3 regions of the Pantoea osteomyelitidis genome follow, and region 1 is predicted to be linked to each of the others. Evidence: predicted binding sites of a transcription regulator. Region 1 holds the regulator's gene; each other region holds the start of a gene.
What was found. Region 1 encodes PurR, which represses purine synthesis genes. Its sites were predicted from a motif close to CANGCAAACGTTTGCNTG; they were not measured.
Positions count from the first base shown of each region.

Region 2: ABU178_RS10215 (nucleobase:cation symporter-2 family protein) is a predicted target of PurR. The motif match lies at 5,737-5,754, and genes of this name have one in related genera.
Region 3: ABU178_RS18865 (NCS2 family permease) is a predicted target of PurR. The motif match lies at 4,029-4,046, and genes of this name have one in related genera.

Region 1 covers NZ_JBGFSN010000004.1:927,116-935,288, reverse strand. The annotation lists gene eptA (phosphoethanolamine transferase EptA) at 1-1,444, shown strand, start outside; gene ABU178_RS09515 (alkene reductase) at 1,552-2,649, shown strand; gene gloA (lactoylglutathione lyase) at 2,761-3,168, shown strand; gene rnt (ribonuclease T) at 3,288-3,956, shown strand; gene ABU178_RS09500 (Grx4 family monothiol glutaredoxin) at 4,000-4,335, opposite strand; gene ABU178_RS09495 (C40 family peptidase) at 4,701-5,471, shown strand; gene cydH (cytochrome bd-I oxidase subunit CydH) at 5,502-5,591, opposite strand; gene purR (HTH-type transcriptional repressor PurR) at 5,876-6,901, shown strand; gene punR (DNA-binding transcriptional activator PunR) at 6,910-7,815, opposite strand; gene punC (purine nucleoside transporter PunC) at 7,921-8,173, shown strand, end outside.
Region 2 covers NZ_JBGFSN010000004.1:1,074,811-1,082,983, forward strand. The annotation lists gene ABU178_RS10190 (MDR family MFS transporter) at 1-374, opposite strand, end outside; gene ABU178_RS10195 (ABC transporter permease) at 777-1,490, shown strand; gene ABU178_RS10200 (glycine betaine ABC transporter substrate-binding protein) at 1,507-2,433, shown strand; gene osmW (osmoprotectant ABC transporter permease OsmW) at 2,443-3,090, shown strand; gene osmV (osmoprotectant ABC transporter ATP-binding protein OsmV) at 3,090-4,226, shown strand; gene ABU178_RS10215 (nucleobase:cation symporter-2 family protein) at 4,264-5,637, opposite strand; gene bioD (dethiobiotin synthase) at 5,815-6,519, opposite strand; gene mlc (sugar metabolism global transcriptional regulator Mlc) at 6,614-7,831, opposite strand; gene ABU178_RS10230 (LysR family transcriptional regulator) at 7,965-8,173, opposite strand, start outside.
Region 3 covers NZ_JBGFSN010000011.1:130,741-138,913, forward strand. The annotation lists gene ABU178_RS18850 (OmpA family protein) at 1-1,069, shown strand, start outside; gene ABU178_RS18855 (DcrB-related protein) at 1,099-1,590, shown strand; gene ABU178_RS18860 (4'-phosphopantetheinyl transferase family protein) at 1,852-2,607, shown strand; gene ABU178_RS18865 (NCS2 family permease) at 2,646-3,959, opposite strand; gene yieH (6-phosphogluconate phosphatase) at 4,111-4,770, shown strand; gene ABU178_RS18875 (MFS transporter) at 4,819-6,057, opposite strand; gene phoU (phosphate signaling complex protein PhoU) at 6,179-6,913, opposite strand; gene pstB (phosphate ABC transporter ATP-binding protein PstB) at 6,931-7,704, opposite strand; gene pstA (phosphate ABC transporter permease PstA) at 7,753-8,173, opposite strand, start outside.

The DNA of each region.
Region 1 (8,173 bases):
GCCCGGTATCCGTAAACCGTTACTGCTCTTGCTAATCCTGACCAGCGCCGCCGCCAACTACTTTATGTACAGCTTCGGCACTGTTATCGACACCAACATGATTCAGAACGTTTTTGAAACGAATCTGCAGGAATCTGTTGCGCTGTTGAGTTTGCGCTATCTGCTCTGGATGCTGCTGCTGGGCCTGATTCCGGCGGCGATCTTTTTCTCGGTACGCATCATTCCGGGCCGCTCGTGGTGGTGGCGTCTCTCTGTTCGCCTGATCGCCGCCTTTGCTGCTCTGCTGGTGATTTTCCTGGTGGCGGCGCTGTTTTATAAAGATTACGCCTCGCTGATACGCAACAACAAAGGATTGGTGAAGATGATTACGCCAGCCAATATCGTCAGCGGCAGCGGACACTATATTGATGAGCGCTGGTTTCAGGGCAGTCAGGCTTTGGTGAAGATCGGCCAGGATGCCCGGAAAGGGCCGCTGATTATGTCTGAGAAGAAAAAGACGCTGGTAATCCTGGTGGTGGGTGAAACCGCACGGGCAGAAAACTTTTCGCTGGGCGGCTACGCCAGGGAAACCACGCCCCAGTTGAAAAAGCAGCAGGTTATCTATTATCCGCAGGCCAGTTCGTGCGGCACCGAAACCGCGATTTCCGTGCCCTGTATGTTCTCCGGCATGACGCGCACGCATTATGACGCCAACCTGGCGCATCATCAGGAAGGATTACTGGATGTGCTGGCGCACGCTGGCGTCAGCGTCCTCTGGCGCGAGAACGATGGCGGCTGCAAAGGGGTCTGCGATCGCGTCCCTCATAGCGATATGACGCAGTGGCAACTTAACCAGTATTGCCACGACGGCTACTGCCTGGACGATGTGCTGCTGCATCGGCTAAACGAGGTAATTAAGGGGATGAACAGTGACGGCCTTATCGTTCTGCATCAGATGGGCAGCCACGGTCCGGCTTACTATCGGCGTTATCCCCCCGCCTTTAAACGCTTTACGCCGACCTGTGACAGCAATCAGATTCAGGATTGCGATCATCAGGCGCTGATGAATACCTATGATAATTCCCTGCTTTATACCGATGAGATGCTGAGCCAAACCATCGATCTACTGAAAACCTGGCGCAACAAAGATAATGTGGCGCTGTTCTACCTTTCCGACCACGGCGAATCGCTGGGAGAAAGCGGCATGTATCTGCACGGTACGCCTTATCTGTTCGCCCCCTCACAGCAGACCCACATTCCGCTGCTGCTATGGATGTCGGACGATTACGCGCAAACGTTCCATATCGATCAACACTGTTTACGCCAGCAGGCTGCCGCCAGCCCGGTGTCGCAGGATAATCTTTTTCACACGCTGCTCGGCATGTTCAATGTCCAGACGCAGCTTTATCAGCCCGCGCTCGACCTTATCCATTCGTGCCAGAACAGCGGCACGACCTTGCAATAGACTACCTGGTCTATTAGGCTGACCTGTTACAGCGAACCGCTGCTCTCAGAGCAGCATCAAAAAAAAGCGCGGTTCGCAGACGACCGGTCTATTACAAAGGAGTCATCATGGCGAGCACCGAGCTCTTCCGTCCGCTAAAAGTGGGCGCAATCACTGTACCCAATCGTATTTTTATGGCTCCGCTGACGCGCCTGCGCAGCATCGAGCCGGGTGATATCCCGACGCCGCTGATGGGCGAATATTATCGCCAGCGCGCCACTGCCGGCCTGATTATCACTGAAGCCACGCAGATCTCTTTCCAGGCGAAAGGCTATGCGGGCGCCCCTGGGCTGCACACCTCTGAGCAAATCGCCGCCTGGAAAGCGATCAACCAAGAGATTCATCAGGCTGGCGGTCACAGCGCCGTGCAGTTATGGCACACCGGCCGTATTTCACACAGTTCGCTGCAGCCGGAAGGCCTGGCGCCGGTTGCTCCTACCGCACTTTCTGCCGGTACGCGCACTTCGCTGCGTGATGAGCAAGGCAACACTTACCGTGAAGATACCTCCGATCCGCGCGCGCTGAGCGTGGCGGAAATTCATCAGATCGTGGCGGATTTTGGTCAGGCTGCGGTAAACGCCCGCGAAGCGGATTTCGATCTGCTGGAGCTGCATTCGGCGCACGGCTATCTGATGCATCAGTTTCTGTCGCCTGATGCCAATAAGCGTGATGATGAATATGGCGGCAGCATTGAAAAACGTGGCCGCTTCGCGCTGGAAGTGGTGGATGCGGCGATTGCCGGCTGGTCAGCGGATCGCATCGGCATCCGTATCTCCCCTGTCGGCACTTTCCAGAATGTCGGCAATGGTCCTGACGAAGAGGAAGCGGCGCTCTGGTACATTGGCGAGCTGGCAAAACGCCAGCTGGCTTACCTGCATCTCTCCGAGCCGGACTGGGCTGGCGGCCAACCCTACAGCGAGGCGTTCCGTGAGAAAGTGCGCGATCGTTTCCCCGGCGTCATTGTCGGCGCTGGCGCCTACAGCGTCGAAAAAGCGGATGACCTGATCGCCCGTGGTCTGATCGATGCGGTGGCTTTTGGCCGTAATTTTATCGCCAATCCCGATCTGGTTGAACGTCTGCGTCAGGACGCGCCGCTGAACGAGCAGCGCCCGGAAAGCTTTTACGGCGGTGGTGCGGAAGGCTATACCGACTACCCCACGCTGTAAGTTTCTCTGCCGTAACGCCCTGTTACGGCAGTGATTATTCTTTGCGGTTATTCATCGCTATAATTAGCATTTGTGTCATCCCTGATGACGTTTTAATAAAAAGAGGATGTTATGCGTTTACTTCACACCATGCTGCGCGTCGGCGACCTGCAACGTTCGATCGATTTTTATACCCGGATTCTTGGCATGCGCCTGCTGCGTCAGAGCGAAAACAGCGAATATAAATATACGCTCGCCTTTGTGGGTTATACCGAAGAGAGCGAAGGCGCAGTTATTGAACTGACCTATAACTGGGGCGTGGAAAGTTACGATATGGGCAACGCCTATGGTCACGTTGCGCTGGGCGTGGATGATGTCGCGGCCACCTGCGATCGCATCCGTAACGCAGGCGGTAAAGTGACGCGTGAAGCGGGCCCGGTAAAAGGCGGCTCCACTATCATTGCGTTTGTTGAAGATCCGGATGGTTACAAAATCGAGCTGATCGAGAACAAACACGCCGGTCACGGCCTGGGCAACTAAGCCACTGCTTCAGCCTGCCCCGATGCGGCAGGCTGAAACGCCCTTCTCTGCTTCTCTGCTGCACCGCCTGCTAAATTTTGCCATAATGCGCGCTGCCTTATTTCACCAATGAGATCCTGATGTCTGAATCGAATCAACAGAACGCCCTCCATCAACGCTTCCGTGGTTTTTATCCCGTGGTTATCGACGTGGAAACCGCCGGCTTCAACGCACAGACCGACGCGCTGCTGGAAGTGGCGGCCGTTACGCTGAAAATGGATGGGGATGGCTGGCTGCATCACGACCAGACGCTGCATTTTCACGTCGAACCCTTTGAAGGCGCCAATTTAAATCCTGAAGCGCTGGCGTTTAACGGAATCGATCCAGGCAATCCGCTGCGCGGCGCGGTCAGTGAATATGACGCGCTGCACGCGATTTTTAAGCTGGTGCGTAAAGGAATGAAGGATAGCGGCTGCAATCGCGCCATTATGGTGGCGCACAATGCGACCTTCGATCACAACTTTATGATGGCCGCTGCCGAGCGTACCGGTCTGAAACGTAATCCGTTTCATCCCTTCGCTACTTTTGATACCGCCGCGCTGAGCGGGCTGGTGCTGGGTCAGACGGTGCTGGCGAAAGCGTGCAAGGCGGCAGGAATGGCATTTGACAGCACTCAGGCGCACTCAGCGCTCTATGACACCGAGCAGACCGCCACGCTGTTTTGTGAACTGGTGAACCGCTGGAAACGTTTGGGCGGCTGGCCGCTGCCCTTTATGGAAGAAGCGTCAACTGACGAAAACGCGCAGTAACGCGACGCAAAAAAGAAAGGCCGACATGATGTCGGCCCTGATTTTATTCCGCTTCTTTATGTTTCTCAGCGGTTTCTTTGATAATCTGCTGCAGCTCACCGCGCTGAAACATCTCAACGATGATGTCGCAGCCGCCAACCAGTTCGCCGTCAACCCACAGCTGCGGGAAGGTTGGCCAGTTAGCATATTTCGGCAGCTCGGCGCGAATATCGGGATTCTGCAAAATATCCACGTAAGCGAAGCGTTCCCCACAGGCAGAAAGAGCCTGTACCGCCTGCGCAGAGAAACCGCAGCTTGGCAGTTTCGGTGAACCTTTCATGTAAAGCAGAACCGGGTTTTCTGCGATCTGGCGCTGGATTTTTTCAACAGTACTCATAATTGCCTTCCTTAATTCCTCACTTCGTGTTTGTTTATTGTAGCGACTTCACCCTTACACTGAAAACGACATTTTGCTCAGGGTGAAGACAAACAGCCATCTTTGTTAAGCGGATTTGCGGAAAATAATTTTTTGCTGGCGGAGCGCGGCCTCGTTCGATTAATAATTAGCAATAGTTTTGTTGAGTTAACCGTCTGAAATTGTTTATTTTCACTGCAATGTGCAGACGCTAACAGATTAATCGAAAAAGACCTTACCTTTTGCAAAAAATCTGGATTAGAATTGTTTCGGCTCTGATCGCGGATCAGATTATTCCAACTTTTTTCGCGCCAGATTTTCCTGTGGTGCACTGAACCTGTAACCGGACTATGCGTTTACTGATTACGCTTTTTGTACTGGCTATTGCGCAGCTGTTCTTTAATGTGGCCTCGGCTTCGCCGCAGGTACCTGTTAATGCCAGTTTGCACAAGGCGGAAAAAAAGAGTGCGCGCGACGATGAGCGGCGCAAACGTCGTCCCGTTAAAACCACGGCGAAAAAGTCTCGCCTCTCGCCCGTTGTGAAGTCGACACTAAAAAAGCCGAAAAAAACTCAAACCGCCACGCTGCACGCGGCAAACAAAAAAAGCGTGCCGACATCCCGTAAACGCTATGGCCACCAGCGTCAGGGCCAGGACCAGGTTATCACGGGCGATCTCACCACCATCAAAATGAGCAAAACCCACCGTCTGCGCTATCAAAAAGCGCGTGAAACGGCGATGAATAAGCTGATGGGCCAGTTGGGCAAACCTTATCAATGGGGCGGCACCTCACCCCATACCGGTTTCGACTGTAGCGGTCTGGTGTGGTACGCCTATAAGGATGTGGTAAAATTCAAGATCCCGCGCACCGCCAATGAAATGTATCATCTGCGCGATGCCGCGCCGGTAAAACGCGAGGCGCTGGAGAAAGGCGATCTGGTGTTTTTCCGTATAAACAATCGCGGCGCAGCCGACCATGTCGGCGTCTATCTCGGGAATGGCAAATTCATTCAGTCGCCGCGCACCGGTAAAGATATTCAAATCAGCGCGCTGGGCGAAGATTACTGGCAGCGACACTATGTCGGCGCCCGTCGGGTGATGACCCCCAAAACGATTCGCTGAAAAAGCCGGGCTTGCCCGGCTTTTTTACGCTCAGTGCATGATGGCGGTGAAGCTGAAAGCCACGATCATCAGCAATGCCGCCACGGTGGTGGTCAGCGCCAGTCTTAAATCAGTGTTCATTTGCTCTCCTTTACGCTTATAAAGTGTGTGGTTATTGTCATTTTCTCATAGCGCCCGGTAAAAATCTCGTTTTATCGATTCAGCCTTGCTAGAATTCGCCCTTTCGTTGCGCAACAGCAGCAACGCTATGCCGTCCGCTCTATTTAAAATGGCGTTTTTATCTGCCGGAACGTCACTTCACAGACGACAAACCAGACAAAAAAGGCGTGAAATACCTTTAGCGGACGCAAACGTTTAACATTATACTTATCAGTAGGTTGCGATAAGCCGGGAGTATCGTTTTCATGGCAACAATCAAGGATGTGGCAAAACGCGCGGGTGTTTCTACCACCACCGTTTCTCACGTCATCAATAAAACGCGTTTCGTTGCTGAAGAGACGCGCAACGCCGTTTGGACCGCGATTAAAGAGCTGCACTATTCGCCCAGCGCCGTGGCGCGTAGTTTGAAAGTGAACCACACCAAAACGCTGGGTCTGTTGGCTACCTCCAGTGAAGCGCCTTACTTTGCGGAAATTATCGAGGCGGTGGAGAATCACTGCTTCGATCGCGGCTATACCCTGATTCTGGGCAACGCCCACAACGACCTGCATAAGCAGCGCGCCTATCTGTCGATGATGGCGCAAAAGCGCGTCGACGGGCTGCTGGTAATGTGCTCAGAATATCCCGACGACCTGCTGAAAATGCTGGAAGAGAACCGCAACATTCCCATGGTGGTAATGGACTGGGGTGAATCGCGCGGTGACTTCACCGATACCGTGCTGGATAACGCTTTTCAGGGCGGCTACCTTGCCGGTCGTTATCTGATTGAGCGCGGTCACCGCGATATCGGCGCCATTCCCGGCCAGATGGAGCGCAACACCGGCGGTGGACGCCATGCCGGGTTCGTGAAGGCATTAAATGAAGCGGGTATTCAGCTGCGCCCTGAATGGACGGTACAGGGCGACTTCGAGCCGGAATCAGGCTATCAGGCGATGCAGCAAATTCTGAGCCAGAAACAGCGTCCGACCGCCATATTCTGCGGCGGCGACATTATGGCGATGGGGGCGATTTGCGCCGCCGATGAGCTGGGGCTGCGCGTACCGCAGGATATTTCGGTCATCGGCTACGACAACGTGCGCAACGCGCGTTACTTTACGCCCGCGCTGACCACTGTGCACCAGCCAAAAGCCCAGCTGGGTGAGAAGGCGCTGGAGATGCTGTTGGATCGCATTACCAGCAAGCGTGAAGAGCCTCAGACGATTGAAGTCAATCCGACCCTGATCGAACGCCGTTCGGTAGCGGATGGCCCCTTCCGGGATTACCGTCGCTAAGCGCCGCCTCAAATCTCGCTTAGCCACTCCTGATTCAATGTTTGCGCATCGCCCAGGTAGCTTAACAGCCAGCTGAGCGCGGGTGATGCGCGCTGTTCTGACCAGCTGACGCAGCAGGGACTCTCCGGAAAAGGCACGGGCAATGTCAGCTCGGTGATTTCTCCTGACCTGAGCAGCGGCCGTGCCAGATGCCCCGGCACCATCGCCACGCACAGACCGTCCAGCAAGCACGCCAGTCCGGTTTGCCAGTCCGGCACCACCAGCCGCCGCTGATTGTCCAGCGTCCAGGTATTGCGGCGCGGCAGCGCGCGCGATGTATCTTCCAGCACCAGCGAAGGCCAGGCGCGCAGCGCCTCATCCTCAATCTGCGCCAGTTGCGTCAGCGGATGGCCGCTTTTCACCACGCAGCGCCAGTTAAGCGCTCCCATATCGCGAAAGGCGAAACGTCCGCCAACCGGAATCGCCTGGGTGGCGCCAATCGCCACATCCACACGCCCGTCAGCCAGCGCATCCCAGACGCCGTTAAATACCTCATAGCTGATCAGCAGTTCAACATCGGGAAAGTGACGGTAAAAATCCTTCACCAGCTGGCGCGTGCGGGCGGGCTTGACTATGCAGTCTATCGCGATGCTGAGCTGACCGCGCCAGCCGTTAGCCAGCTGTTGACACTGCCGCCGCGTGGCGAGCATTTTTTTGATAACAGCGCGCCCTTCGCGCACAAAATGCTCGCCAGCCGGGGTCAGTACTACCTCCCTGTGTTGCCGCTCAAACAGCGGTACTGCCAACCAGCTCTCCAGCTGGCGCACCGTATAGCTCACGGCCGAAGGCACGCGGTGCAGTTCCTGCGCCGCTGCGCTGAAGCTGCCGGTACGCGCCACGGCATCCACCACCTCAAGACCATACTCAGACCACATAAGCTCTCTTCAAAAATTTTAACAGCAACCCGCAAATATTAACGTTTCACAAGCAGTAGCGCATCCTTTTACACTTTGCGGCGTTTAACCTTTACCGAGAATCACATGCTGACTTCAAAAGGATTTCTGCTCTATCTCGCCTTGCTGAGTATGCTCGGCTTTCTGGCAACCGATATGTATCTGCCCGCCTTCGGCGCAATGCAGCACGATTTCAACACCGTCCCCGGCACGATCAGCGCCAGCCTGAGCCTGTTCCTGGGCGGTTTCGCCTTTGCCCAGCTGATCTGGGGACCGCTTTCCGATCGCATTGGCCGTAAGCCGGTATTGCTGGCTGGCCTGCTGCTGTTTGCGCTGGGCT
Region 2 (8,173 bases), 150 kb from region 1:
ATGGTTGAGGTGATCGGCATAATGGCACCCGCCCCCAGCCCCTGAAAGGCGCGGAACAGAATAAGCCAGGCCATGCTGTGCGCGAAACCGCACAGCAGCGAGCCGGTAAGAAACAGCGAGGCGCCGATAAAAAACATCTTCTTGCGCCCCCAGATATCCGCCAGCCGACCATAGAGCGGCACGCTGACCGCCTGCGTCAGCAGGTAGATAGAAAAGACCCAGCCAAATTGGGCGAATCCGCCGAGATCGGCAACAATGGTCGGCATTGCCGTCGCCACAATGGTGACCTCAATGGCCGCCATAAACATCGCCAGCATACAGGCGATAAGGATCCAGTGGCGGTGACCGGTTTGCACTTGCGCACTCTCTGTCATGTTTATCCTTGTGTTTTACTGCTCAGTTTAACCTCAAATTCCACCGGCAGTTTCCTGAACGTGCTGAATATTTGTGACGTTGTCACTAGAAGGCCGCTATTTTTTCTCTTTTTGCCTGTTTCCAGTTCTGATGCGGCTTAAGCCGCTGTTCAACCGGGTTCAGAGATTCCGAATTTACCGCCAAAAACTGGCATTTTTAGCGTAGCGCTGCTATAGGTTTTGGGCAACTTTCTCAGTTTTCACTGGAAAAGCGCTGAAAAGTAGCAATTTTATCTGCAATTCACGGCAGTCACGGTATTGGAAGCGGCACACACCTTAGTCGCTTTTGTCGTCCTGTCACCTTCAGGCATAACAAGAGACGAAATATACAGGTCTCAACGACATCTCCGGGAGAGTCATTTCATGCAAAATTCTACGCTGGCTAAGCGTGCCGGGCTGGCCGTTTTGTCCATCGTCGTTATCGTGGGGCTGCTGATCTGGGGTATCGGATGGGATACCGTTCAGGCGCGCAAGGTTGATTTGCTGTACCTCGGTCAGCAGCATATGTTTCTGGTTTTCTGCTCAATGTTCTTTGCCCTGCTGGTCGGCATTCCCAGCGGCGTCCTGCTTAGCCGCCCTTTCGCCCGCCGCTGGGCCGAGTATGTGATGCAGATTTTCAACGTGGGTAATACGCTGCCGCCGCTGGCGGTACTGGCGCTGGCCATGGTGGTCATTGGCATTGGCGACCGTCCGGCGCTGATCGCCCTGTTCCTCGCCTCGCTGCTGCCCATTGTACGCAACACTTACTCCGGGCTGAGCGCCGTACCCGCCTCGCTGATTGAAGCTGCCAACGGCATCGGCATGACAAAATTTCAGCGGCTGCGTCAGGTGGAGCTACCTAACGCGCTGCCGGTGATTCTGGCTGGGGTGCGTATCGCTACCGCAATCAATGTCGGCACCGCGCCGCTGGCCTTTCTGATCGGCGCCAGCAGCTACGGCGAACTGATTTTTCCCGGCATCTATCTGAACGATTTCCCGACCCTGATTCTGGGTGCGGCGGCCACTGCGCTGTTCGCCCTGATTCTGGATATGCTGCTGGCGGCATTGGGACGTTATCTCAGCCCGCACGCGGCATAATCCTCAGGAGTTGACTATGACGACAAACAATCGGGTCGCGCGCTGGTTGAAACAGACCGCGCTCGCTCTCACCGCCTCCCTCGCCCTGAGCCAGGCGGCAAATGCTGCCGAACCCATTATGATGGCGACCAAAAGCTTTACCGAGCAGCACATTCTTTCTGCGCTCACCGTGCTCTGGCTGGAGAAAAAAGGATTTCAGGTGATCCCAAAAACCAATATCGCCACCACCATCAGCCGCAATGCGATGATTAATAAGCAGATCGATATGACCTGGGAATATACCGGCACCTCGCTGATTATTTTCAACCACATCAGTAAGCCCATGTCATCGCAGCAGGCTTACGACACGGTAAAAAACCTGGATGCGAAGCTGGGCCTGGTCTGGCTCAATCCCGCCCCGATGAACAATACCTATGCTTTTGCCATGCAGCGTAGCCGTGCGGAGAAAGAAGGCATCAACACCCTGTCGCAGCTGGTGACGAAACTGGAACAGATTCGCCAGAGCGATCCGGATCATAACTGGAAGCTGGGGCTGGATCTGGAGTTCGCCGGGCGTTCCGACGGCATGAAGCCGCTGCAAAAAGCTTACAACATGCCGCTCGACAGGCCGCAAATCCGCCAGATGGACCCTGGTCTGGTCTATAACGCGGTGCGTGACGGCTTTGTGGATGCCGGGCTGATTTATACCACTGATGGTCGCGTTAAGGGCTTCGATCTGAAGGTGCTGGAAGATGATAAGCACTTCTTCCCAAGTTACAACGTCACGCCAGTGGTACGTCAGGACGTGCTCGCCAGCCATCCCGGCCTGGACGCGGCGCTGAATCAGCTCTCCGCGCTGATTACCGACGAGACAATCACCGAAATGAACAAGCGCGTCGATATCGATCATCAGTCTCCGCAACAGGTGGCGCGTGATTTCCTCAATTCGAAAAAGATGCTGTAAGGAGACGCCATGGATACGATTCATTACATCCTGAACAACTGGCATTACCTGCTGACGCTGAGCTGGCAGCACACCTGGCTGGTGCTGGTCGCGGTGGGCTGCGCCATTTTGATCGGCGTGCCGCTTGGTATTTTGATTGTGCGTTTCAAGTGGCTGGCGACGCCGGTATTGGGCATCGCCACCGTGGTGCTGACCATCCCGACTATCGCCCTGTTCGGCCTGATGATCCCGCTTTTTTCTCTGATCGGTGAAGGCATCGGCGCCCTGCCGGCGATTACTGCCGTGTTCCTCTACTCGCTGCTGCCCATCGTACGGAATACCCATACCGCGCTGGAAAATCTGCCGCCGGGTCTGCGCGAGGCGGGGCGCGGTATCGGTATGACCTTCTGGCAGCGCCTGCGCTGGGTAGAGATTCCCATGGCGCTGCCGGTAATTTTTGGCGGTATTCGCACTGCGGTGGTGATGAACGTCGGCGTGATGGCTATCGCGGCAGTGATTGGCGCGGGCGGACTCGGCCTGTTGCTGCTGGATGGCATCAGCGGCAGCGATGTGCGCATGTTGATTGCCGGGGCGCTGATGATCTGCTTGCTGGCTATTATTCTTGACTGGCTGCTGCACCGCCTGCAGTCGGCGCTGACTCCCCGAGGGATTCGATAATGATTAAACTGGAAAACCTGACAAAAACTTTTACCCAGAAAAACGGCAGCAGCGTTAACGCCGTAGATAACGTCAGTCTTGAGGTGCCGGAAGGCGAAATGTGCGTGCTGCTCGGCCCCTCCGGCTGTGGCAAAACCACCACTCTGAAGATGATTAACCGTCTGATCGCTCCCTCCTCGGGCAAAATCTATATCAACGGTGAAGATACCAGTACCCAGGATACCGTGACGCTGCGCCGCAATATCGGCTATGTGATTCAGCAGATCGGCCTGTTTCCCAACATGACCATTGAAGAGAACATCACCGTGGTGCCGCGCATGCTGGGCTGGGATAAAAAGCGCTGCCAGGAACGCGCGACGGAACTGATGAGCATGGTGGCGCTGGATGCGAAAAAATTTCTGCATCGCTATCCGCGCGAGATGTCTGGCGGTCAGCAGCAGCGTATCGGGGTTATCCGCGCGCTGGCGGCGGATCCGCCGGTACTGTTGATGGATGAACCTTTCGGCGCGGTTGATCCGATTAACCGTGAAGTGATTCAGAACGAGTTTCTCGATATGCAGCGCCAGCTGAAAAAAACCGTGATGCTGGTGAGCCACGACATCGACGAGGCGCTGAAGCTCGGCGATCGCATCGCGGTATTTGGTCAGGGCAAAATTGTGCAGTGCGCCAGCCCGGATGAGCTGTTGGCGAAACCGGCCAATGAGTTTGTCGGCTCCTTTGTTGGTCAGGACCGCACCCTGAAACGTCTGCTGCTGGTGCAGGCGGGCGACGTGACGGAGCAGCAGCCGACCATCACTGTGAAGCGCGCCACACCATTACCGGAAGCCTTCGCAATGATGGATGACAACGATATGCGCTCCATCACCGTGGTGGACAACGACGGCAAGCCGCTGGGCTTTGTGAAACGTCGCGAAGCGCGTAACGCCACCGGACGCTGCGAGGAGATGCTGCACACCTTTACCGTCACCGGCAAAGCGGAAGAAAACCTGCGCGTGGTGCTTTCCAAGCTCTATGAACATAACCTGGTCTGGATGCCAATCGTCGATGAAGAGGGGCGTTACAGCGGGGAAATTTCGCAGGATTATATTGCCGATTACCTCAGTTCCGGGCGCACCCGTCGCCGTCTGAATCCCTGACGGCCCGTGCTCTCCCGTGCGGGAGAGCACATTTTTCTTAGCTGCCCGCCCTTTCACCTTCAGGCAGCGCTTCCGGCTCCTCTTCCCCTGGCAGCACCATATTCAGCACGATCGCCGCGATGCCGCCGGTGGTAACTGCATGGCCAAACAGGTTGGAGACGATCGTCGGGAATGATTTCAGCACCTCCGGCACCGCCTCAATGCCCAGTCCAAGCCCAAAGGCCACGGCGACAATCAACATTTCACGACGGCCCAGCGGCGTTTGCGTCATCACGCGGATTCCCGCCGCAACCACGCTGCCAAACATCACCAGGGTAGCGCCGCCCAGCACCGGCGGCGGAATCTGTTGCAGCACCGCGCCAACGCCAGGAAACAGACCGAGCAGCGCCAGCATGACGCCGATCACCATGCCGACGTAACGGCTGGCGACGCCGGTCATCTGGATAACGCCATTGTTCTGCGCAAAGGTGGTATTGGGAAAGGAAGAGAAAACCGCCGCCAGAATGCAGCTGACGCCATCGGCCAGAATGCCGCCCTGCAGACGTCGCTGGAACGTCTCGCCGATAATCGGCTGCTGTGACAGCAGGCAGTTGGCAGTGAGATCCCCGACGGCTTCGATTACCGCGATCACTGAAACCAGCGCGACAGGAACAAAGATGGTCCAGTCAAAGTTAAAGCCGAAATGGAAAAAGCCCGGTAGCACCAGCCAGCTGGCGCTGGCCGTGGGTTTCAGATGCAGGTTGCCGGTCAGCGCGGCGGCGAGGCAGCCAACCGCAATACCCATCATCACCGCCACCAGGCGCAACCAGCGATTACGCGATCGGTTCAGCGCCACAATCACCAGCAGCGTCAACGCACCGAGCGCCAGATGATGCGGCGCGCCGAAATCGCTCGCGCTATGGCCGCCCGCCCAGTCGGTAATGCTGACTTTGATCAGGCTGATGCCAATCAGCGCAATCACCGTACCGGTGACAACCGGCGTCAGGATTTTTCGCAGCTGCCCCACGCAGCGGCTGATAAGGATGGGGATCAGCGCCGCCACAAGGTTACAGCCAAAAATCATCGCCATGATCTCTTCCGGCGAGCCGCCGCGCCCTTTCACGATCAGACCGCCGGAAAGAATCACGCCGAGAAAAGCAAAGCTGGTGCCCTGCAGACAGATCATACCGGCGCCGATACCGGCGAAGCGCCGCGCCTGGATAAAGGTGCCCAGGCCGGAAACCAATAAAGACATGCTTATCAGATAAGGGATCCAGGCCTGCAGGCCCAGCACCGAACCAATAATCAGCGGCGGGGTAATAATGCCTACCACGCTGGCCAGCACATGCTGCAGAGCGGCAAAAAATGCGGGCGCAGGGGCGATACGCGCTTCCAGCCCGTACAGCAGACCCTTCTCATGCGATTGCGACATAATGGTGCTCCGGCAAAATAATTATCAGCAGAGCTAATGCATATTTTGCGCCAGACGCGCACGCCGAGAAGCAAAAATCTGTAATTTATTGAATTAAAACAGGTAAACGTGCCCGTTTATTCCGGGCGTTTTGCAACGATGGGTTCATGTAAGATCGATTTGCCGCACTTTGTTTCATCAGCGCGCCTGTTTCGCACTTTCTGAGTGCAACTTTCTGCCGCCGCCCAGCAACGATAAATCGAGGTAATGACTAAGATCGCGCTGTTCAGCGCGGGGAAGATAAGGCAATTCTCCCAGCAGCGGCGCATCGATCTTTGCACGCAGCACCTGAATGATCTCCGCGTAGTGCGCCAGGCCAGGGTTGATACGGTTAGCGACCCAGCCCGCCAGCGGCAGACCATCGTTAACAATTGCCTGTGCCGTCAGTAACGCATGGCTGACGCATCCCTGCTTGATCCCTACCACCATAATCACCGGTAGCTGCTCTTTCACTACCCAGTCGGAAAGCGGACAGAGGTCGTTCATCAGGCAGCGCCAGCCTCCCGTGCCTTCCACAATGACTCTGGCGGCCTGAGCGCGCAGCTGTTTTAGTCCTGTGCTCAGACGCTGATAATCGACCGGCACAGCTTTACTGGTGCTGATTTCATCATCTTCCAGCGCGACGGGGTTAATGGCTTCGTACGGTAATGACAGGGTTGAGGCGGACTGCAACAGCAACGCATCTTTATTACGCAGGCCCGCATCCGTGTGGATAGCGCATTTCGCCACCGGTTTATAACCGACGGAACTGAAATTCGCCCTGGCAAAACATTGCAATAACGCGCGGGAAACCACGGTTTTTCCTGCGGCGCTATCGGTGCCGGTAACAAATAGTGTGTTCACCCTTCTCCTCCTTTAGACGCGATTACGCGATGAAGAAGGGATTCTAAGTGAAGGCAACGGGCCAGAGCTTGCGTTAGCGCAAGTTCAGGCGCACTTACCCCTGAAGAAGCTTGATCAGCAGAGAGCCGCTGTAAAGCGCATCTTTAACCAGCGCGGCGGCGCAGAGCGTACCAGGATCGCTAAAGCCGGTTGGTTCCAGGGTAATCTCTTTGCTGTAAGCTGGCAGCGCCTGCTGACGAATGGTGGCATTGACCGCCGGGAACAGCACTTCCGCCGCCTGGTTCAGGGGTGAACCGATAAGAATATGTTGGGGATTGAAAATATTCACCATCATCGACAGTATGCGCCCGACATGATGACCCACGCTGGCAATGACATCCCGCGCCAGTTGGTCGCCTGACATCGCGGCCTGGCACAGGTTTTCAATGCTGATCGGCTGTTGATGAAGCACGCTGCCCGGCTGCGTCGGCAGACGTTGCGCCGCAAGACCGAGCAGGCTGCCGGTGCTGGCAACTGTTTCCAGACAGCCATGATTGCCGCAGTAACACTGCTGACCGTAGGGATCGATCTGGGTATGACCCACTTCCACCAGCGTCCGTCCGCTCTTATGCAGCAGCTGACCCGCGCTGATAATGCCGGCGCCCACCGTGTCATCAATCACAATCTGAATCACATCCTGCGCGCCGCGCGAGGCGCCGAACAGCGATTCGGCCAGCGTCCAGGCGGAAATATCGTGCTGAACAAATACCGGCAGGCCGGTGCGCTGCTCCAGAGTGGCGCCCAGCGGCATCTGCTGGATATGATAACCGGGCATACGATGTACCACGCCCGTGGCCGCATTGATCAAACCCGGCAGGGTAATCGCGATGGCGGTAAGGCGCTCCAGCTTGTGCTGATGGCGGATAAAAAAATTGTCGATGTGCGTCACCAGCCACTCCAGCAGTGGTGTTTCCGCTTCGGGCGGCAGCGGCTGCGTTTCTTCTGCCAGCGCCCGACTGCTGAGATCGCGCAGCGTTAGCGTAATATTGCCGTGGCGGATACGAATCGCGAGGTAGTGCCAGGAAAACGTATCCAGCGTCAGGCCGATAGCGGGACGGCCCCGACTGCCGGGATCCTGATACGCTGTTTCCTGCACCAGGTGAGCATCCAGCATTTCACGCACAATTTTGGTAATGCTGGCTGGCGCCAACTGGGCGAGTTTAGAGAGTTCAATGCGTGAAATCGGGCCATGTTGATCGATCAATCGATAAATAGCGCCTGCATTGGCCTGTTTGATCTGGTCGATATGACCAGGCTGAATGTCCGGATTCACGACCTGCTCCATAATATTTTCGAGCCACAAAATAAACACTGGCTATGTTGGAACAGTTTTGCAGGTTCAGTTAATAATTTGCGTCGAATTGTGATTCAAAGCACATAAACAAATGATTTTTAGCAGATTATTCTTATTTTTCTTCCGCATCCCTTAACAGCAAACGCATCATATTCGCCATCTGCGCGCCGGGTTCCCGTGCCACAGACCAAACCATCCACACCTCTGACAGCGCATCTGCCTCCTGCAACGGCAGCCAGACCACATCGCTGAGCCGCGCATGACGAAACGAGGCTGGCAGGATCGATACGCCGAGTCCGGTTGCTACCAGTCCAAGGATGG
Region 3 (8,173 bases), on a different contig from region 1:
TGACTATGTCTTTTGGTCAGGTAACATCGATCTGTCACAACGAACGGAAATGCGGGTAACCGATGCTATAGAGACAATGATGCATGACGCCCAACTCAGCCACAACGGCGAGCCCTGCCATGTTGAACAACGCAACGCCATGATGACCCTGCTATTTTCATGGATGAATGAAACGAAAATCATTGCCAGCCTGCAGACTTTTTTCGACGCGACAGGGCCGCTGAAGCTGAGCCGCATATTGGTTGCCGATCACGGGTATGGATTTAGCCGACATGGCGCCTGGTCTAACTGGATATGTGATAAATACGGGCTATTGCCGGGCCTGTCCTCCTCCGTTTCACGTCCGCCATTGCCTGGTTTACTGCTTCCAGCGAAACGGCAGCAGGAGCCGAAAACCATCGTGCCGCTAACAACAGCGTCAAAGGCAGCTAATCCCTGGTTTATCGGAAGCTATGCAGCAGCAATATTTCTCGCATTCTTGCTGCTTTTTAGCGTATGGAGACAGAGTGAAAGAATCTCAAAAGCACGGGAAAACCTTTATCAGTTCGAAAACCTCAATGTCGCTGCTATGGCTGAAAAAACTGCCAGGATGACGGCCATTAAACAGGACAAAACTCACTTAGTGGCCTGTGTAGAAAATTCTCTGTTGAATCTGATTTTATTTACCCGATCAACCTGTGAAAAACTATTAACTGATACTGAAAACGAAATAGCAAAATTTTATGCCGTCCCCCTTTATCAGTCGATCTCCCTGTTCGCCAGGGGCAGCGCCGTCCTGACGCCAGATAGTGAAAAGACCTTAACCGAATTAATTCCCTTAATCAGAAAAAATCCAGAGGTCCGATTTTTGATCACCGGACACTCTGATAATACCGGGACACCTGAGCTCAACCAGCAGCTATCACTGGACAGGGCTATAGCCGTACGCGATTGGTTAATCAAAGAAACGCATTCATCTGAAAACCAATTTATTACCAAAGGGGCTGCTGATGCCCGCCCTGTTGCGACAAACTTCACTGAAGATGGCCGGAAGCTCAACCGACGCGTTGAAATAAGACCTTTACCTTAAACACTATAAAAGCAGAAGAGTAGTTTCGTATGAGTATAAAAAATTTAACTTATACCCTTTATGAAGGGACCTTTATAACTGATGCGCCCGCACTGGAGGAAAGTGTCAATATTTTAAGGTATCGCGATCCAGACCAAAAAGAATACAACATCGTCATCAATCGTGCTTTTCTGGACGATGAGCAAACAGCCGAACAATATTGTGAACAAGAGATGGATGCGCTGCGCGACAGGCTGCCTGCCTTTGAGATGGAAGGGAAAATGCTGAAAAATGAAATCGGCCCCCTGAAATTACCGGTGATTCAGGTTGCTAATAAATATCTCTATGAGGGCGAATGGAACAGGCAGGTACAGTCGATTATCCAGCTTCCCTACCATAAAATAACTAATCCGAACAGCAATCACATCATTGTTTTTACACTTAATACCACTAATGAATTTACAGAATATCAACGTAAGCACTACGTAAAGATTATTAATTCCTTCAAGCCTTTTACCTCACCACTGAAGGTTGATATTTAGCAAACTTGCCCGGCAAATGAATGATAATTTTCCGGGCAGATTTTTGAATTTTATTACTTTTTAATAATGCTGTCGCAGCCGGAGAAGTATAATTCAGAAAGGTTACGCACTTATCTCATGGCAGGAAAGGATTTTCTAACCCTGTAAGCATGGCATTAAATTTTAAGAAAGCGTTATAAATTAAATCTGAATGCAAAACGCCAAGAAAATTCTTACAATGCTGCTGTTGTGTGTTTGCCTCTCATTTTCCGGAGTGAAAAGATGGCCAGTCATTTTGTACGATGGATGTGTAACCCGGAGATGCTGGCCGGGGATTTGACTCTGCCTCAGGAGGTAGTGGACAGCGCCCGGCAGCTTAGCGATAAACGCCGCGATCGTTTTATTGCTGCACGCCTGATGCTGGCTGAACTGCTGCGTCGGGTATATGGCATTACTACCTTGCCCGCCCTCATTACCAGCGCCAGCGGACGTCCCTGTTTTGCCGATCCCGAGCTGCCCGACTTCAATATCGCCTATGCAGGCAACATGGTGGGCGTCCTGCTGGCTGAAGAAGGCGAGCGCGCCGGGCTGGATATGGAAATCGTGCGCGCCCACAGCCGTCAGACACAAGAAAATTTGTTGCAGGGACTCTCTTCCGCAGAAAAAACCTGGATCAACGCGCAGCAGGACTTTATGGAAGCCGTTACGCAGATTTGGACGCTGCGTCAGAGCGTTTGCAAGCTGATCGGTGAAACGGAAAACGATGAAAATTCACTGCGTTTGCATCCCGCCTGGGGGCGCCTGCGCTCGACGCGTTATTCCGATATCCAGGCAATATGCGATACCGAACCGACATTAGTCTGGTCATGTGCCTTATCGCCCGCTACCGAGCGTCTGCATCTCTGGGAAATCGATCGCTATCATGAATGGAAGGTACTGCGCGAGCTGGAGCTGAATAAGCCGAACATGGGTCCACGCACCTTAAGGCTGACCAGCTTGCCAGGCGAGCGCGCTATGCCGCAGGAAGTCGACTATTAATTATCAGGCGAGCCGATGACGGCCCGCCCGATTGTTAATCAGTGTGCGTCAACAAAGGCAATTTTGAGCACGAAGAGTAGCGCAACCACCACAACGCACGGGCTGATTTCACGCCAGCGGCCGGTGCCCAGCTTCATCACGCAATAAGCAATAAAGCCCAGCGCAATGCCTTCGGTAATGGAGAAGCTGAACGGCATCATGGCCGCCGTCACGAAGGCGGGCACCGCTTCGGTCAGATCGTCCCAGCATACGCGTGACAGGCTGGCGGTCATCAGGACGCCAACGTAAATCAATGCGCCAGCCGCCGCATAGCCCGGCACCATCGCCGCCAGCGGCGAGAGGAAGATCACCAGCAGGAACAGAATGCCGGTGACCACCGCCATCAGGCCGGTGCGTCCGCCAATCGCCACGCCGGAAGAGCTTTCAATATAGGCGGTGACGGAAGAGGTGCCGACCAGTGCGCCGGTTACCGAGCTGATGCTGTCAACGTAGAGCGCCTGCTGCATGCGCGGGAAGGTGCCTTTCTCATCCGTCAGGCCCGCTTTATCGGTCACGCCAATCAGGGTGCCAGAGGAGTCGAACAGGTTAACCAGCATAAAGGAGAAAATCACACCCGCCATGCCGATATTCAGCGCGCCTTTCAAATCCACCTGACCCACAACCGCCGTGATCGATGGCGGTGCAGAAAAGACCCCGGTGAACTTTACGTCGCCCAGTAGCAGGCCAATCGCGGTCGTCACCACAATCGATACCAGTACCGCAGCATGTATATTGCGCGAGGCCAAAACGGCGATAATAAAGAAACCCAGCGCCCCCAACAGCACGCTGTGCGAGGTGAGATCGCCCACAGAGACCAGCGTATCGGCATTGGGCACGATGATGCCGGCATTTTTCAATCCCATCATCGCGATAAACAGACCAATACCCGCAGTAATACCCACACGCAGGCTGAGCGGAATATTGGCGATCATCCAGTAGCGCACGCGCAACAGCGTCAGGATTAACAGACCGAGCGCTCCCCAAAAGATGGCGCCCATACCGACCTGCCAGGAATAGCCCATCGCCCCTACCACTACGAAGGCGAAAAAGGCATTCAGCCCCATCGCCGGCGCTAAAGCGACCGGCAGATTGGCAACCAGTCCCATCAGGATACTGCCGAAGGCGGCGATCAGGCAGGTAGTGACAAATACCGCCTGGGTATCCATACCGGCCGCGCCCAGAATCTGCGGGTTAACGAAAACGATATAGACCATGGTGAGAAAAGTGGTGAAGCCTGCAATCACCTCTGTCCGCACCGTCGTGCCGTGTTCCTGTAGCCTGAACACACGCTGTAAAAGGGCCTGTTTACTCATGACATCTATCCAAAAGAAAAACTTATCGCCGCGTATCCTATAGATTTTGCGCCTGCTGCACACTGATTTTTCGCCATCGGTTGCCGGGGTCGCATTCCACGTGTATTGCGTTACAGTGTGGTAAAGCCCATAACCAACAGGATTGCGTCTGATGACCGTGAAATGTCTGTTTTTTGATTGCGACGGCACGCTGGTAGACAGCGAAATGCTCTGCACCCAGGCTTACGTCAATACCTTCGCCCTTTATGGTATCGAATGCTCGCTGCAGGAAATGTTTGAAAAATATAAAGGCGTGAAGCTGTACGACATCATAGACGACGTAGGCGAGACGCATCAGGCTGACTTACCGCAACAGGAAGTGGAAAGCGCCTACCGCCAGGAGGTGGCCCGTCTGTTTGATCTTCATTTGCAACCCATTAAGGGCGCAAAAACGCTGCTGGAGCAGGTAAAAGTGCCGATGTGCGTGGTTTCCAACGGCACGGTGAAGAAGATGCAGCACTCGCTGGGCCTGACGAAAATGCTGAGCTTTTTTGATGACCGGTTATTCAGCGGCTATGATATTGCGCGCTGGAAACCCGATCCGGCGCTGATGTATCACGCCGCGGAAAAGATGCAGGTTTCCATTGAGCACTGCGTTTTGATTGATGATTCTGAAGCAGGCGCGCGCGCGGGCATCGCCGCCGGTATTCCGGTTTTCTACTACTGCGCCGATACGCATAATCCGCCTATCGAACACCCTCTGGTAACCCGCTTCGATGATATGGCGCAGCTGCCCGCGCTGTGGCGCGAGCGAGGCTGGGCTATTGCCTGAAGCGTGCTGTTTGCCGCCGGAAAGGGAAAGCTTCTGCGGTTTCCCTTTCTAGCCGATCGCGCCCAATGTATCTTCTTTGCTCTGCTTCTTTGGTAGCAGGAACAGCGTAGCGACAATATCCAGCAAATAGATCAGCGCTAACAGCGTAATCGCCGCAACGAAAGAGAGTTTTGCTGCCAGCAGACCGATAACCAGCGGACCGAATCCCCCGACGCCGCGCCCCAGGTTAAACAATACGTTTTGCGCGGTAGCCCGCGCCTGCGGCGGAAAAGTATCAGAGATCAGCGCACCGTAGCCGCCAATCATACCGTTCACAAACATTCCCATCAGCGCGCCGGTAAACAGCATCACTGTGGGATCGCGGAGCTGCGCGTAGATGATTACCATCACCACGGCCCCGAACTGATAGATCAGGAAAATTTTCCAGCGGGCAAAGCGATCGGCCAGCACGCCAAACAGCCCGATGCCAAAGGTCATGCCCACAACCGTCACGGCTGTCCAGAGGCCAGATTTCGTCAGGCTGAAGCCAAAGCTGGACGACAGATAGCCAGGCATCCAGATCATCAATCCGTAATAGCCAAAGTTTTGCACCGAACAGAGAATGAGAATCCCGAGGCTCGCTTTACTGGTGGCGCGATCGCGGAACAGAAGCTTCAGGCGCGCCGGGAACGAAAGTAGGGGAACATGACGTACCTGTCGCGTATAGCCTTCCGGTTCGCCCATGCTGCGACGAATGAAGAAAGAGACGATGGCAGGCATCAAGCCAACCAAAAACATGCCGCGCCAGCCAATCATATTCAGCAGCGGCGGCGTAATAAAGGCCGCCAGCAGCACGCCGAGCTGCCAGCCGATTCCTACCCAGGCCGATGCACGATTGCGCTTTTCCACTGGCCAGGCTTCGGCAATCAATGCCATACCAATACCAAATTCACCGCCAAGCCCTACGCCCGCCAGTGTCCGGTAAGCCAGTAGATCCCAATACCCCTGCGCCACAGCGCAGAGGCCGGTAAAGACAGAAAACATCAAGATGGTGATGGTCAACACGCGAATACGGCCAAAACGATCGCTGAGATGTCCAAAGACGATGCCGCCCACTACCGCGCCAATCAATGTCCAGGTAACCAGCGATCCGGCCTGCGCGGGATCAAGCGCCAGTGACAGGCTGATGGCAGGCAGCATAAAGCCGAGGATGAGCAGATCGAAACCATCCATGGCGTAGCCGCTGATGGCCGCCAACATGGCTCTGCCAGGCGTCACGCTCCGCTTGCTGCTTGTAGAAATTGACATCGATCAGCACCTGATACGAGAAAAGTGCGTCAAGTATAAAGAGGGGGTGTCGGACAATCCAGACAGCAATCATCAGGTAGAGCCGTGATTCTGCGTTAACAGGATCACGGCAAAACCAGCATCAGGCGGGCTTGCTGCCGCCATCTTCTCCCGCCAGCAGCTGATCCAGCTTATCGCCGCCAACGTGACGGAAATCCTGACCCTTAACGAAATAGAAGATGATTTCGCAGATGTTCTGGCAGCGGTCACCGATACGCTCGATGGCGCGCGCGCAAAACAGCGCAGTCAACACGCTGGGAATGGTGCGCGGATCTTCCATCATGTAAGTCATCAGCTGACGGACAATACCCTCATACTCCTGATCGACTTTCTTATCTTCGCGATAAATCTCGATCGCCGCGTTGAGATCCATGCGGGCAAAAGCATCCAGCACATCATGCAGCATTTGTACGGTGTGGCGGCCCAGCGACTCAAGGCTCACCAGCAACGGCTGATGCTGCTGACCAAACTTCTCCAGCGCGGTGCGGCTGATCTTCTCCGCTACGTCGCCGATACGCTCCAGCTCAGAAATGGTTTTGATGATCGCCATCACCAGACGTAAATCGCTGGCGGTAGGCTGGCGCTTGGCGATGATGCGTACGCATGACTCATCAATCTCCACTTCCATCATGTTGACCTTCTGGTCGCCGTCGATCACGCGCTGCGCCAGTTCGCCATCCATATTGTGCATGGCGGTAATCGCGTCGGTGAGCTGCTGCTCCACCAGCCCACCCATGATCATCACCTGGGTGCGGATATGTTCCAGCTCAGCGTTGAACTGACCGGAGATGTGTTTATTCAGATTCAGGTTATCCATGTGTCTCTCCCGTCAAATCAGCCGTAACGGCCGGTGATGTAATCTTCAGTCTGTTTCTGGTGCGGCTTGGTGAACAGCGTATCCGTGTCGCTGTATTCGATTAACTCGCCCAGATACATAAAGGCGGTATGATCGGAACAGCGCGCCGCCTGCTGCATATTGTGCGTCACAATCACCACGGTGTAGTCCTGCTTCAGCTCGGTGATCAGCTCTTCGATGCGACCGGTGGAGATCGGGTCGAGGGCAGAGCAAGGCTCATCAAGCAGCAATACTTCCGGGCGGATAGCGATGCCGCGCGCAATGCAAAGACGCTGCTGCTGGCCGCCGGAAAGGCTGTAACCGCTCTGGTGCAGCTTGTCTTTGGTCTCTGTCCACAGGGCCGCTTTGGTCAACGCCCACTGCACGCGTTCGTCCATATCGGCGCGGGAAAGCTTTTCAAACAGGCGTACGCCAAAGGCGATGTTGTCATAAATCGACATCGGAAACGGCGTCGGCTTCTGAAACACCATGCCGACGCGGGCGCGCAGCAGGGCGATATCCTGATGAGAAGCCAGAATATTATCACCATCCAACAAAATCTCCCCTTCAGCACGCTGATCGGGGTAGAGGTTATACATTTTGTTGAAGGTACGCAGCAGCGTCGATTTGCCGCAGCCGGAAGGTCCGATAAATGCCGTCACCTGGTTTTTGGCAATCTCCAGGTTGATGTTTTTCAGGGCATGGAATTTCCCGTAATAGAAGTTCAAATCACGAACCTGAATTTTTCCGGGAGTTGAATTTACCATACTCATTGCTCATCTCTCTTGTGCAGCGCCGCCACTGGCCGCGCCGGAAATAAATTAGTGTTTGCCTTTGGCGAAAATCACGCGCGCTACAATATTCAGCAGCAGCACGCACAGGGTAATAATCAACACGCCCGCCCAGGCCAGGCTCTGCCACTCGGCAAAAGGACTCATAGCGAATTTGAAGATGGTGACCGGCAGGTTCGCCAGCGGCTGCATCATGTCGGTGCTCCAGAACTGATTCGAGAGCGACGTAAACAGCAGCGGGGCGGTTTCGCCGGCAATACGGGCAATAGCCAGCAGCACGCCGGTGATAATGCCCGACACGGAAGCTTTCAGCGTAATGGCGGAAATCATCTTCCACTTCGGCGTGCCCAGCGCATAGGCCGCTTCGCGCATGCTATCCGGCACCAGACGCAGCATGTTTTCGGTGGTACGGATGACGATCGGCACCTGCAACAGCGCCAGCGCAATCACG